DNA from 2 places in the Flintibacter sp. P01028 genome. Region 1 is predicted to be linked to the other one. Evidence: riboswitches for the same ligand, from Rfam matches in the RefSeq annotation. Region 1 holds a riboswitch; the other holds the start of a gene.
What was found. Region 1 has a riboswitch for ZMP and ZTP ahead of ACEVJK_RS01080 (formate--tetrahydrofolate ligase). Riboswitches for the same ligand answer to the same signal wherever they lie in the genome.
Positions count from the first base shown of each region.

Region 1 (7,065 bases):
GGCCGCCTTTGATCCCACGATTATGAAATTTTCCAACGAATACTATGATGTGCTGGGACTGGAGTATCCAGAGTGACAGGACAGGGATAAGGAAACGGGCTTTGCAGGGACAAGATCTTCCAGCATCGAAGTTCTATCTGCCTTCCTGATTTTGACTTTTTATGCTAACAGATACCGTGCGGCACGGTTAACTGGACCGTTGCCGCACGGCTCTTTTATCTTTCACTTTGATTTAAATCTAATTTTGACTGTTTTTTTAGTAGGCTGGAAAAGGCGGCGCCCCGGCTCTGACTGGAACAGATGAAAACCGCGGCTGGGACGGGGAGGCCCTGTGTACTTGAAGCAAAAACGGTAAACGGACCCCATCTTCAAAAGGGACGGCCCTTGGGCCGTCCCTTAAAATTTTTTGGGAGAATCTCAACATTTTCCCCAGCCAGATTGTGTGATAAGCAGAGAGACAAAAAGGGAGGTGTCCTGTTTGGAACATAGCCAGAGCGGGGAGAAGATGGCCGCCCTCTACCGCCGATATGTGACCATGGTCTATCAGATCTGTCTGATGCTGATGAAAAATGTACCCGACGCAGAGGACGCCACCCAGACGGTCTTTCGAAAAGCGATGGAGCATGAGGGCCTCTTCCGTGATCCGGAGCATGAAAAGGCCTGGCTTATCGTTACCGCCCGGAACGAGTGCAAAAACCAGCTCAAGCACTGGTGGAGGACAAAGAGGGCGGGAGAAGAGATACTTCAGAACCTGACCTGGGAGCAGCCGTCGGACGGGGAGCTGTGGGATCTGATCCTTACCCTACCGGAGAAATACCGGATGGTGCTGTATCTCCACTACTACCAGGGTTACACCGCGCTGGAAACAGCGGAGATCTTGGGGAAGAACCCATCCACCATTCGTACCTGGCTGGTTCAGGCGAGATGGAAACTGAAAGAAATGTTGGAGGTGGAAGAGTATGGACGAGGATAAGCTCAAGCGGGTGTTTGACCAGATAAAACCCACTCAAGAGCAGGAACGGGTTATGCTGGACCGCCTCCTGACAGGGCAGAAGGAGGTCAAACCTGTGAGTCGAATGAAGAAGATGCCCGCTGTACTGGCGGCCGCCGCCGTGCTCCTGCTGGCCTGTGCCTTTACAGTGGCTACGGGGTTGGATCAGAAATTTGCGGCGCTGTTTGGGGCAGGGGAGCAGGAGACAAGGCTGATCAAAGACGGTGTGGTGCAGGTCGATCAAAGACACACCTATGAAAATGGATGGACGGTTGAAGTGGAACAAATGCTGGTGGACCGGTATACCTTGGCGGTCCTGCTGGACGTGATCGCCCCAGAGGAGACTGCCTTGTGGGGAGAGGACTATTCTGTTCTGGCAACTTCCGATATTGAGCCTGAGTCGGAAGAGAATGGCGTGGGCGGCTGGGTGTCCGGCTCCATTGTTTTACCAGATGATGATCCGGGTGACCATCACATCTCGATTTTGTGGTATCGGGGACCGACCACCTATCTTCAGGCAGATGCTCAGACATTTCTGGGTGGGGAATTTACGATTACTCCGTTGCGCCTGGTTGAAAAGACCACCTTTGAGAACTTGGCTGACTTTTCTCAGGAGCGGCATGACTTTTGTGTGAAACTGCCTGACCAGGACAGCGGACGACAATATGAGGCCGGGCTTCCCATTCAGGTGGGAGAAGACAATATGGTCCTGCAGTCGCTGTATGTTTCGCCCATCAGTGTTGCCTTTATGATTCAAGGAGAGGAAAACGATTTCCGTATGTGGGGGCCAGCGGCGTTTTCCGAAATAGAAAGTACTACCGTTCTGAATCTGTTGGACGGCCAAACCGCATCTGTAGGCCGCACAGTGAGCCAGAGCTATAATCCAGATACCGGGATGGGAGAATTTGTGTTCCAACTGAATCAAATTGTGGACCCGGATGAGGTGACATCCCTTACCATCTTAGGCCAGACCTTCTCTCTGGGAGGGCTGCTCCCGGTGGAGGAATAAAAACCTTGGCAATTCTGGCAAAAGGGGGTACAATGGTCTTACTAACAAACAAAGGAGGTTTCCCAATGTCTGACTGTCTGTTTTGTAAGATTGCGGAGGGGCAGATCCCGTCCAACAAAGTCTACGAGGACGAGGTATGCTTTGCCTTCCATGACATCGATCCCCAGGCGCCCACCCACTTTTTGGTTATCCCCAAGGCCCATATCGGATCTGTGGCCGAGGTGACAGAGGACAACGCCGCCGTAGTGGCCCATATTTTCGCAGTCATCTCCAAAGTGACCAAGGAGCTGGGCCTGGACAGCTACCGTGTGGTGTCCAATATTGGGGAGCAGGCGGGCCAGTCTGTCCCCCATCTCCATTTCCATGTTCTGTCTGGCCGGGATATGACCTGGCCTCCAGGCTGAGGAAGAAGGGGATGGTACCGAATGATCCCGCCATCCTCCTCAGCTTCCTGAATACCCGGCTTAGGGATGACGGCTGCACCCTGGAGGAGCTGTGCGCGCAGCTGGATGTAGAGCAGAGCGGGGTGGAGGATAAGCTGGCTGCCATAGGCTACACCTACCATAGAGAGCGCAACCAATTCCTTTGATAGAGGAGGTCGGAAAAAAGGGTTGACAAGAGAGTTAGGATGTGCTAACCTATACGTGGTTAGAGAGAGCTAACTCTCATCCTCCTTACACCTCCCTACTTTCACTTTTCCTGACTGAGGGCGCGCTCTGACCACCAGACGCTTGGGCGGGGCAGGCAATACCGCCGGGCAGACCGGGGCCGTGGATCATTCCACGGCTCCGGTTTTTCTTTCTGTATCAGAAAAAGGAAGATACCCCTTTCCATACTGGGGGAACTGTGATATAATCCTCATAGCTTTTTAGTTATGGGGTGTGCTGTTTATGTTCGTCAAGAATCCGGAATATTTTATGGCCATCGTCAAGGAGCGGAGCATCTCCAAAGCGGCGGAGCGGCTCTATCTCTCCCAACCCTATCTCAGCCAGTATCTGGCCAAGCTGGAGTCCAATCTGGGGGCCGTGTTGCTGGACCGTTCCCACTCGCCCCTAAAGCTGACGCCGGCAGGGGAGGTGTTCCATGCCTATCTGGAGCGCCAGAGTTATTTGGACCGGCAGCTGGTCAGCGACCTGCGGGATCTGCAGAACGAGAAGCGGCCTGTCCTCCACATCGGCGTATCCCCTTGGCGTGGTTCCACCCTACTGCCCGATGTGCTGCCCCTGTTCACCAAGCAATACTCCGACGTGCAGGTGGTTCTCCATGAGGCGCCGGTGCCCGAACTGGGGGATCTGGCAGCGGGCAGTGTCACGGACTTCTGCATCATGCACATCCCTGGGGATCTGACGGAGCTGACCTATGAACTGGTCATGCGGGAGCATATTTTCCTTTTGGCCCACCGGGACCACCCCCTGGTCCGAGGGCTCACCAGTACCTACGACGACCCCATACCCTTCCCCGACCTGCGGCAGCTGGAGCGGGAGCGTATCGTGATGCTGCCCCCGGACTGGCGGCTGTCCAAGCTGCTCCACAATACCTTCTCCGTCCATAACGTGGAGCCCCAGAATATTTTGGTGACCACCAACAATACCACAGCCATCAATCTGGTGGCGGAAAACATGGGCTTCGCCTTTTTACAGGAGAGCGGCATCTCTCGCACCCCATATCTGGACCGGCTGGCCTGCTTTACCATCGGAGAGCCGCCACTGACCTGCCCCATGGCGGTGGTCTACAAGAAAAATGGATTCCTGTCACCGGCGGCCAGAACGTTTATCGACCTGATCAAGGAGTATTACAGCCGCTTTGACCGTCCCGCCAACCTTTGAACAAATATCGGGCCTGATTTTCAGCAAAAGGGACGGAGAGAAACCACACCGCCCCCCTTGACGAGGGAGGAGGCCTATGCTAAACTGAATCCAAGCCCTGCGACTGACGGAAGTGGAGTGACCACGTGGAACAGGGCCCGGCGTGTGAAACGCCATATTGCCGACCGTCTGGGCGCACTATTGCTTAGTGCGCCCTTTTATTTTTGCGGGCGCAACAGGAAGGAGTTATGGAAGATGAAGACTGACATCGAGATCGCCCAGGCCGCGGAGATGCTTCCAATTGGCCAGGTGGCCCACAAGGCGGGGGTCAGCGAGGAACTGCTGGAATACTATGGGCGCTATAAGGCTAAAATCGACATCACCCCCCTGCGGGACAAGGCCCGGAAGGGCAAGCTGATCCTGGTCACCGCTATCAATCCGACCCCCGCCGGAGAGGGCAAGACCACCACCTCCGTTGGGCTGGCTGACGCGCTGAAAAAGCTGGACAAGAACGTAATCCTGGCCCTGCGGGAGCCCTCCCTTGGCCCTGTGTTCGGCGTCAAGGGCGGCGCCGCCGGTGGTGGTTACGCCCAGGTGGTGCCTATGGAGGATATCAACCTCCACTTCACCGGCGACTTCCACGCCATCGGAGCGGCCAATAACCTTCTGGCCGCCATGTTGGACAACCATATCCAGCAGGGTAACGAGCTGGGCATCGACGTGAAGAAGATCACCTGGCGCCGCTGTGTGGATATGAACGACCGGCAGTTGCGAAATATCGTGGACGGTCTGGGCGGCCGGATGCAGGGCGTCCCGCGAGAGGACGGCTTTGATATCACGGTGGCCAGCGAGATCATGGCGGTCCTGTGTCTGGCTACCGGCCTGAAGGATTTGAAGGAGCGGCTGGCTCGTATCATCGTGGGCTACACCTATGACGACCGGCCGGTGACCGCCGCCGACCTGAAGGCCCAGGGAGCCATGGCCGCCCTGCTGAAGGACGCCATCAAGCCCAATCTGGTCCAGACGCTGGAGAACACTCCCGCCTTTGTCCACGGCGGCCCCTTTGCCAACATCGCCCACGGCTGCAACTCCGTCTCCGCCACTGACACCGCCCTGAAGCTGGCCGACTATGTGGTCACCGAGGCGGGCTTCGGAGCTGACCTGGGTGCGGAGAAGTTTCTGGACATCAAATGCCGGGCCGCCGGACTGACCCCGGACGCGGTGGTCATCGTGGCCACGGTTAAGGCGCTGAAGTACAACGGCGGTGTGCCCAAGGCCCAGTTGGGAGAGGAAAACCTGGAGGCGTTGGAGCGGGGCCTGCCCAACCTGCTCAAGCATGTGGAGAATATCACCCAGGTCTTCGGTTTGCCCTGTGTGGTGGCCATCAACCGCTTTGTCAACGACACCGACAGAGAACTGGACCTGATCCGCTCCAAGTGTAAAGAACTGGGGGTCAACGTGGCCTTGTCCGAAGTGTGGGGCAGAGGGGGCGAGGGCGGTATCCAACTGGCCCAGGAGGTGCTCCGCCTGTGTGAGCAGCCCAAGAAGTTTACCTACGCCTATGAGTTAGATCAGCCTTTAAAGAGCAAGATCGAGGCTGTGGTGAAAAAGATATATGGGGGCGTGGGCGTGAGCTATTCCGCTGCCGCATCCAAGGAGCTGGAGCGGCTGGAGAGGATGGGCATGGGCGGCCTGCCCGTGTGCATGGCCAAGACCCAGTATTCCCTCACCGATGACCAGACCAGGCTGGGCCGCCCCGAGGGCTTTACCATTACGGTGTCCAAGGTGAAGGTGTCTGCGGGCGCCGGCTTTGTGGTGGTCCAGACTGGGGATATTATGACTATGCCCGGCCTGCCCAAGGTACCCTCCGCGGAAAAGATCGACGTGGATGAGAACGGAGTAATCTCCGGCCTGTTCTGAGGGGGGCACATGGATAACCATTTCAATTCCCCCGCCCAGGTGACGGCGCTCTACGCCGCCGCTGGGGCGGAGAAGGCCGGAAAGCCAGCCTCTGTCCTGATTCTGCTGGGCATCCTGGCTGGGGCCTTGATCGCCATGGGCAGCGCCGCCACTAACACGGCCTCCTATGGCATCCAGGGCACCTGGACCGCCCGGACGGTGTGTGGCCTGCTGTTCCCCTTCGGGCTGGGAATGGTGATAGCCACCGGGGCGGAGCTCTTTACCGGCAACTGCCTGATCACCATTTCTCTGCTGGATGGGCGCTGCTCCTGGCGGGGGATGTTGCGGAATTGGAGCATCGTCTACCTGTCTAATTTTGCCGGAGCCCTGCTGGTGGCGGCGGGCTGCGCTTGGTTCGGTCAGTTCGACTACTCCGGCGGGCAGCTGGCCCTGTTCACAATGAGAATGGCGGCCGCCAAGTGTGCCATCCCCTTCCAGAATGGGGTGGTGCTGGGCTTCTTCTGCAACCTTCTGGTCTGCCTGGGCGTGGTCATGGCCATGTCGGGCAGGGACACAGCCAGCCGCCTGATGGGGGCATTTCTTCCGGTATGTTACTTTGTCCTGTGCGGCTTTGAGCACTGCGTTGCCAATATGTACTATATTGCCGCTGGCCTTATGGCCAAGATGGTCCCGGCCTATGCCCAACTGGCGGCGGAGGCGGGGCTGGACTTGTCTGCATTGACAGTGGGGGGATTCCTGCTGGGAAACCTGCTCCCCGTCACGATTGGGAACGTCCTGGGCGGCGCGGGGCTGGGCGGCCTGCTGTGGTATTGCTACCGCCCGAAAAGCTGACGGCCTATTGGCATAGAAAACGGCTGTGGGAGATGGTCTTTTGATCACATCTCCCACAGCCGTTTTTTCGACCGGGCGTGGTCAGCCGGTTTTTTGAACTTTCACAGGTGCTTTAGACGACCCTTTCTTCAGAATAAGCCCGGAGGACCGCTATCGACAGGCCCGTTCTCTGGCGGTTAAGTAGAGCAGTCCGCCCGCCTGATAGGCGACGAAGTCCCAGGGGTCGAAGACTGCCCCCGCTTTCCAAAGTGGGGCGAGAACCTCCCACACCAGCCCGCAGGCCAAAAGCAGGGGGACCGCGTGCTTTACCGAGCGAAGGGGGGCTAGCCTGCCCCAGCGCAAAAGGTAGTCAGCCCAGGCGCATATGGCTCCCCCGGCAAACAGGTCGTTGGCATAGCAGGACAGGAACCATCCTAAGTGTCCGTCTGAGTTAGGAATAAGAAGGCAGCGGTTGACGATATAAAATACCAGGACCCCGCCGCACACCCGCAGGTCAAATGTCCGAATAT
Region 1 is NZ_JBHEVC010000001.1:206,377-213,441, reverse strand. Features, by position in the region: gene ACEVJK_RS01110 (hypothetical protein) at 1-76, shown strand, start outside; gene ACEVJK_RS01105 (RNA polymerase sigma factor) at 470-973, shown strand; gene ACEVJK_RS01100 (hypothetical protein) at 960-2,000, shown strand; gene ACEVJK_RS01095 (histidine triad nucleotide-binding protein) at 2,066-2,404, shown strand; gene ACEVJK_RS01090 (DUF4250 domain-containing protein) at 2,416-2,589, shown strand; gene ACEVJK_RS01085 (LysR family transcriptional regulator) at 2,891-3,826, shown strand; ZMP/ZTP riboswitch at 3,916-4,007, shown strand; gene ACEVJK_RS01080 (formate--tetrahydrofolate ligase) at 4,061-5,725, shown strand; gene ACEVJK_RS01075 (formate/nitrite transporter family protein) at 5,735-6,556, shown strand; gene ACEVJK_RS01070 (hypothetical protein) at 6,707-7,065, opposite strand, start outside.

Region 2 (7,065 bases), on a different contig from region 1:
CCCATATCCTCAGCGCCCACCGCACCCCCGCCGCTGCCGCCGACTTTGCCAAAAGCGCCCGTAAAAACGGCTTCGGTGTCCTCATCTGTGCCGCCGGCATGGCGGCCCACCTGGCCGGGGCCTTTGCGGGCAACTCCACCCTGCCGGTCATCGGCATCCCCATGAAGGGGGGCGCTATGGACGGGCTGGACGCCCTGCTCGCCACCGTCCAGATGCCCAGCGGCATTCCTGTGGCCACTGTGGCCATCAACGGGGCTAAGAACGCCGCTGTACTGGCCGCCCAGATTTTGTCTGTCTCCGACGACGAGCTGGCCGCCCGGCTGGACCAGGCGAGGGAGAGCATGGCCGCCCAGATCGCCGAAAAGGAGAAGAAGCTCCAGGCCGAGCTGGGGTAGTAAGAGGCAGCCCGCTCACTGTGGAGGCGCGTCATGAAGAAGTCGATTCCTATCTGCTTGATTGGCGCTGTTCTCGGCGCCCTGTCCGCCCTGATCTCCCATCTGCAGAAGGTCTTTTACTGCTGCATCGCCCTGTGGTCCATCCCCGCGGGCATGGATATTTTCTTCGCCGCCCTCTTTACGGCTGTCTGTGCCGTGGCCATGGCCGCTCTCTATCTCCCCCTTGGGAGGGGACGGTATGGCGGGGTACTGCTCCTGTGGATCCTCTCCACCCCCCTCTGGGGAATGCTGTTCCCCACCCCGAATGAGATCTACCGGGCCGTCTTTCAGACAGAGGCCTCTCTGGGCGGTGGAGGCGGATTCGCCCTCCTCTTTGTTTCGTTGTGCTCCTTTTTTGTCTATATCCCCGTTTTCCTTTTCGCCTGTTCCATTTTTTATCCCAAATACACTCAGCATCCATTTCAATTTCATACATGGAGGAATGTCATCATGGAAAAGAAGCTTGTTTACACTGGTAAGACCAAGGACGTGTTTGCTCTGGACAACGGCAACTACCTGCTGAAGTTCAAGGACGACTGCACCGGCAAGGACGGCGTGTTCGATCCCGGCGAAAACTCTGTGGGCCTGACCATCGATGGCGTGGGCGACGTAAACCTTCGGATGTCCATTTATTTCTTTGAAAAAATCAACGCTGCCGGCATCCCCACCCACTATGTGTCCGCCGACCTGAAGAACACCACCATGGAGGTCAAGCCTGCCAAGGTGTTTGGCCACGGGCTGGAGGTCATCTGCCGCCACAAGGCAGTGGGCTCCTTCCTCCGCCGCTATGGGGAGTACATCGCCGAGGGTGCCGACCTGCCCGCCTATGTGGAAACTACCTTTAAGAATGACGCCCTGGGCGATCCCCTGGTCACCAAGGACGGTCTGGTCGCTCTGGGTGTCATGACCGAGGAGCAGTACGACGCCATCAAGGAGGAGACTCAGAAGATCACCCAGATTGTGGCCGACGACCTGAAGGAGAAGGGCATGGTCCTGTACGACATCAAGTTCGAGTTCGGCTACGACGCGGACGGCAAGGTTATGCTCATCGACGAGGTGGCCTCCGGCAATATGCGGGTCTACAAGGACGGCAAGTACATCGATCCCATGACCCTGTCCAAGCTGTTCTTCGCCTAAATCGTGGACGTCGGTATCATTGGCGGGCAGGACGGCCCCACCGCCATTCTTATCAGCAGCAGCCCCATCGCGTTGCCTTTCATGCTGCTGATCCTTGCGGGACTGGTTGGAGCTGCCTGGTTTTTCCTGCACAAACGCAAAAAGTAAGGAGCAAATAAATGGGTGGTTTTTTTGGGGCCGTTTCCAAGCGGGACGTGACCCTTGATATCTTTTTCGGAGTGGACTACCACTCCCATCTGGGTACCCGCCGGGGCGGTATGTTGATCCATGACCCCCAGGACGGATTCCAGCGCCAGATCCACTCCATCGAGAACACCCCCTTCCGCACCAAGTTCGAGAAGGATCTGTCTGACTTCCACGGTTGCAGCGGCATCGGCTGCATCAGCGATACCGATCCTCAGCCCCTGCTGGTCCGATCCCACTTAGGCCTGTACGCCATCACCACCGTGGGCATCATCAACAATGCCGAGGAGCTAATCCAGCAGTATTTCTCCGACCACGGACATCAGTTTATGGCCATGAGCTCCGGCAAGGTCAACGCTACTGAGCTGACCGCGGCCCTCATCAATCAGAAAGATGATCTGGTGTCCGGTATCCTCCACGCCCAGGACGAAATCAAGGGCTCCATGACCCTGCTCGTCCTCACCGACAAGGGGGAGATCATCGCCGCCCGGGACAAGTTGGGCCGGCTGCCGGTCCTGGTGGGCCAGAACCAGGAGGGCTGTTGTGTGTCCTTCGAGTCCTTCGCCTACCATAAGCTGGGTTATGCCGACGCCTATGAGCTGGGGCCGAGAGAGATCGTGCGTATTACGGCTGACGGGTATGAAACCCTGTCCCCCGCCGGCGAGGAGATGAAGATCTGCGCCTTTTTGTGGACCTACTACGGCTACCCCAACTCCAACTATGAGGGGAAAAATGTGGAGGTCATGCGCTATCAGAATGGCGAGATTATGGCCCGGGATGAGGTTCTCCACGGTCTTCTCCCCAAGGTGGACTATGTGGCCGGTGTGCCCGACTCCGGCGTGCCCCACGCCATCGGCTATGCCAACCGCAGCGGCAAGCCATTTGCCCGCCCCTTTGTCAAGTATACCCCCACCTGGCCCCGTTCCTTTATGCCCACCAACCAGGACGTTCGGAATCAGGTGGCCAAGATGAAGCAGATTCCGGTACCCGAGCTCATTGAGGGCAAGAAACTGCTCTTCGTGGACGACTCCATCGTCCGGGGAACCCAGCTCCGGGAAACGGTGGAATTTCTCTATGAGTCCGGGGCGGAGGAGGTCCATATGCGCTCCGCCTGCCCCCCCATTATGTACAGCTGCAAATACCTCAACTTCTCCCGTGGCAACTCGGACATGGACCTGTTGGCCCGCCGTACGGTCCAGGAGCTGGAGGGGGACGAGGGCCAGCTCCACCTGGAGGAGTACTCTGACGCCCGCACTGAACGAGGCCAGTGCATGCTCAAGGCCATCTGTGAGAAGCTCGGTTTTGACTCTCTCGGCTACCAGTCTCTGGATGGCCTGCTGGAGGCCATCGGTCTGGACCGGGACAAGGTGTGTACTTACTGCTGGAGCGGCAAAGAATAGGCGTCAGCACGCCATCCCAACCGGAATGTGAAGTCAGAATGGCTCCGGTCCTGCCGGGCTGAACTCCACTGTTCCGTCTGGGGCGCACTCCACAATTCCTGACTTTTAAGTTCTAATTTGATCTGGAGGTCTGAAGATGAAAAACTCCCACTCCGCTTCCTATGCCGCCGCCGGCGTAGACGTCACCGCTGGCTATGAGGCTGTTCAGCGCATCAAGCCTATGGTGGAATCCACTTATATTCCCGGTGTCATGGGTACTCTGGGCGGCTTCGGCGGTATGTTTGCCCCCGACATGGCCGGCATGAAAAAACCAGTGCTGGTGTCTGGCACCGACGGCGTGGGCACCAAACTGCGGCTGGCCATGCTGCTGAACAAGCACGACACCATCGGCATCGACTGCGTGGCTATGTGCGTCAACGACATCATCTGCGGCGGCGCCTCTCCCCTGTTTTTTCTGGACTACATCGCCTGTGGCCGGAATGACCCCGCCCGTATTGCCGAAATCGTCGCCGGCATCGCCGAGGGCTGCCGCCAGTCTGAGTGCGCCCTGGTGGGCGGCGAGACCGCTGAACACCCCGGCGTCATGCCCGACGAGGACTATGACCTGGCCGGCTTCTCTGTGGGCATCGTGGACGAGGAAAATATCATTGACGGCAAGCGCCTATCCACCGGCGACGTGCTCATCGGACTTGGCTCCACCGGCGTCCACTCCAACGGGTTCTCTCTGGTCCGCAAGGTGCTGGATGTGGAGCACACTGACCTGACCTCCCCCATGGAGGAGCTGGGCGGCCGGAGCCTGGGCGAGACTTTGTTGGCCCCCACCCGCATCTATGTCAAGGCGGTCAAGGCTCTGCTGAAGGCCGGAGTAGATATTCACGCCATCAGTCATATTACCGGCGGCGGGTTCTACGAGAACGTGCCCCGAATGATGACGGACGGCCTCACCGCCCGCATTGATCTCAAGACCTTCCCCAAGCTGCCCATCTTTGATCTGATCCAGCGGAAGGGAAACATCCCGGAGCGGGATATGTACAACACCTTCAACATGGGCCTGGGCATGATCCTGGCCATCCCCGCTGTTCAGGCGGAGCGGGCTCTCTCCACTCTGACGGATGCGGGCGAGAATGCCTATCAGGTCGGCTCTGTGGTCTCTGGCAGCGACGGTGTGGAGTTAGTCAAATGAAAAATATCGCGGTTTTGGTATCCGGGGGCGGCACCAATCTCCAGGCTCTCATCGACGCCCAGGGGCGGGGTGAGCTGATCAACGGTCGAATCACCGCTGTCATTTCCTCCACCCCCAGCGCCTATGCCCTGGAGCGGGCCAAGGCCGCCGGCATCCCCGGCTATGTGGCGGCCCGAAAGGACTACCCCTCCAGCCAGGCCATGACTGCGGCCCTGGTAGACAAGCTGAAGGGATTGGATATCGACCTGGTGGTATTGGCCGGCTTTATGGTCATTCTGACTGGCGAGATGGTCCGCGCCTTCCCCAACGCCATCCTCAATGTCCATCCCGCCCTCATCCCTTCCTTCGCCGGCCCAGGGTGCTACGGCCTCCATGTCCATGAGAAGGCCCTGGAGTATGGGGTCAAGCTGTCCGGCGCCACTGTCCACTTCGTCAGCGAGGAGTGCGATGGCGGCCCCATCGTCTCTCAAAAGGCGGTGGAGGTCCTCCCCGACGACACGCCGGAGGTACTCCAGCGGCGCATCATGGAGCAGTGCGAGTGGCAGCTGCTCCCCCAAGCCGTGTCCCTGTTCTGTCAGGACCGGCTAAAGGTGGAGGGGCGGACCGTCCGTGTTTTGGAGCATCCAGAACGCGGAACGCGGAACGCAGAATGAATTTGCTTTTCTTACCCTTTTTTGCTACAATGTAACTGTGCGATATGACTGACGGTAAGTGGAAATGACCACGGGGAGTATCGCGTAATACAAGGCCGACCGTCTGGGCGCACCAATTCACAGAACTGGTGCGCCCTTTTTTTACAACAAAGGAGGAATACTGTGAAGACACATGATCTGAAGGAGATCCTTTCCAACCATCCCTATCCTGGCCGCGGCATCGTCCTGGGCCGCACCGCCGACAACAGCAAGGCCGCCATCGCCTATTTCATTATGGGCCGCAGTGAGAACAGCCGCAACCGGGTTTTTGAGGAAACCGAGGACGGCATCCGCACCAAGGCATTTGACGAGAGCAAGATGGTGGACCCCTCTCTCATTATCTACCATCCTGTGAGGGTGGTAAACGGGGCCACCGTAGTCACTAACGGGGACCAGACCGACACCATCCAGCGGTTCCTTCTGGATGGCAAGAGCTATATCGAGGCCCTTCGCACCCGCTGCTTTGAGCCCGATCCCCCCAACTACACCCCCCGCATCTCTGGTGTGGTGGAGGCCGACGGCAGTTATCAGCTATCCATCCTGAAGTCGGCTGACGGTGATCCCAGCTGCAACCACCGCTACTTCTATGAGTACGACGCCCCTGTGGCCGGCACTGGCCACTTCATCCACACCTATCAGGAGAACCTGGACCCTCTGCCCTCCTTCGAGGGCGAGCCCCGGAAGGTGGCCATCGAGGCCCCGGACGCTCAGACCTGGGCGGAAGAGCTCTGGGCCAACCTGAACCACGACAATAAAGTATCCCTGTTCGTCCAGTACATCGACCTGGCCAGCGGCGCCAGGGAGACCGTCATCATCAACAAGCATGGCTGAACACCGCCAGAAAGGAAGTACGCTCACATGAATGAACTGGAACTGAAATACGGCTGCAACCCCAACCAGAAGCCCGCCCGCATCTTTATGGAGCAGGGCGATCTGCCCCTCAAGGTGCTCAATGGCAAGCCGGGCTATATCAACTTTATGGATGCTCTCAACTCCTGGCAGTTGGTGAAGGCTCTGAAGAAAGCCACCGGCCTGCCCGCCGCCGCCTCCTTCAAGCACGTCTCTCCCGCCGGAGCCGCCCTGGGCCTGCCCCTGTCCGATACCGAGCGGCACATCTATTTCGCTCCAGAAGGGGACCTGTCCCCTATCGCCTGCGCCTATATCCGGGCCCGAGGTGCCGACCGGCTGTGCTCCTTCGGGGACTGGGCCGCCCTGTCTGATGTGTGTGACGGAGACACCGCCCGCTTCCTGGCCGCCGAGGTGTCCGACGGCGTCATCGCCCCCGGCTATACTGATGAAGCCCTGGAGATCCTGAAAATGAAACGCAAGGGCAGCTATAATGTGGTTCAGATCGACCCGGAGTACCAGCCCGCCCCTATTGAGCGCCGCAACATTTTCGGTATCACCTTTGAGCAGGGCTATAACGACCTGGATATCAGCGAGGAGATGCTCTCTAACCTGGTCACCGCAAACAAGGAGCTGTCCCAGCAGGCCAAAAACGATATGCTCCTGTCCCTCATCACTTTGAAGTACACCCAGTCCAACTCCGTGTGCTATGTCAAGGATGGCATGACCATCGGTGTAGGTGCCGGCCAGCAGAGCCGCATCCACTGCACCCGTCTGGCGGGCAACAAGGCGGATATCTGGTGGCTGCGTCAGCACCCCAAGGTTTTGGGGCTGCAGTTCGTAGACCACATCCGCCGCCCTGACCGGGATAACGCCATCGACATCTATATCTCCGACGAGCACGACGACGTGCTGGCCGAAGGCGTGTGGCAGAACACCTTCAAAGTGAAGCCCGATGTGTTGACAGAGCAGGAAAAGAAAGATTGGATCGCCCAGATGTCCGGCGTCACCGTGGGCTCCGACGCCTTCTTCCCCTTCGGGGACAACGTGGAGCGGGCCAGGAAGTCCGGTGTTCAGTATATTGCCCAGCCCGGCGGTTCCATCCGGGACGATCAGGTCATCGCCACGGCGGACAAGTACGGCATGGTCATGGCATTTACCGGAATCAGACTGTTCCACCATTAAGCACT
Region 2 is NZ_JBHEVC010000003.1:124,173-131,237, forward strand. Features, by position in the region: gene purE (5-(carboxyamino)imidazole ribonucleotide mutase) at 1-395, shown strand, start outside; gene ACEVJK_RS07410 (phosphoribosylaminoimidazolesuccinocarboxamide synthase) at 429-1,571, shown strand; gene ACEVJK_RS07415 (amidophosphoribosyltransferase) at 1,730-3,154, shown strand; gene purM (phosphoribosylformylglycinamidine cyclo-ligase) at 3,291-4,337, shown strand; gene purN (phosphoribosylglycinamide formyltransferase) at 4,334-4,990, shown strand; ZMP/ZTP riboswitch at 5,025-5,106, shown strand; gene ACEVJK_RS07430 (IMP cyclohydrolase) at 5,153-5,860, shown strand; gene ACEVJK_RS07435 (phosphoribosylaminoimidazolecarboxamide formyltransferase) at 5,888-7,060, shown strand.
Region 2: it holds a riboswitch for ZMP and ZTP, as region 1 does, so the genes downstream of both, ACEVJK_RS07430 (IMP cyclohydrolase) here and ACEVJK_RS01080 (formate--tetrahydrofolate ligase) in region 1, are expected to answer to the same signal.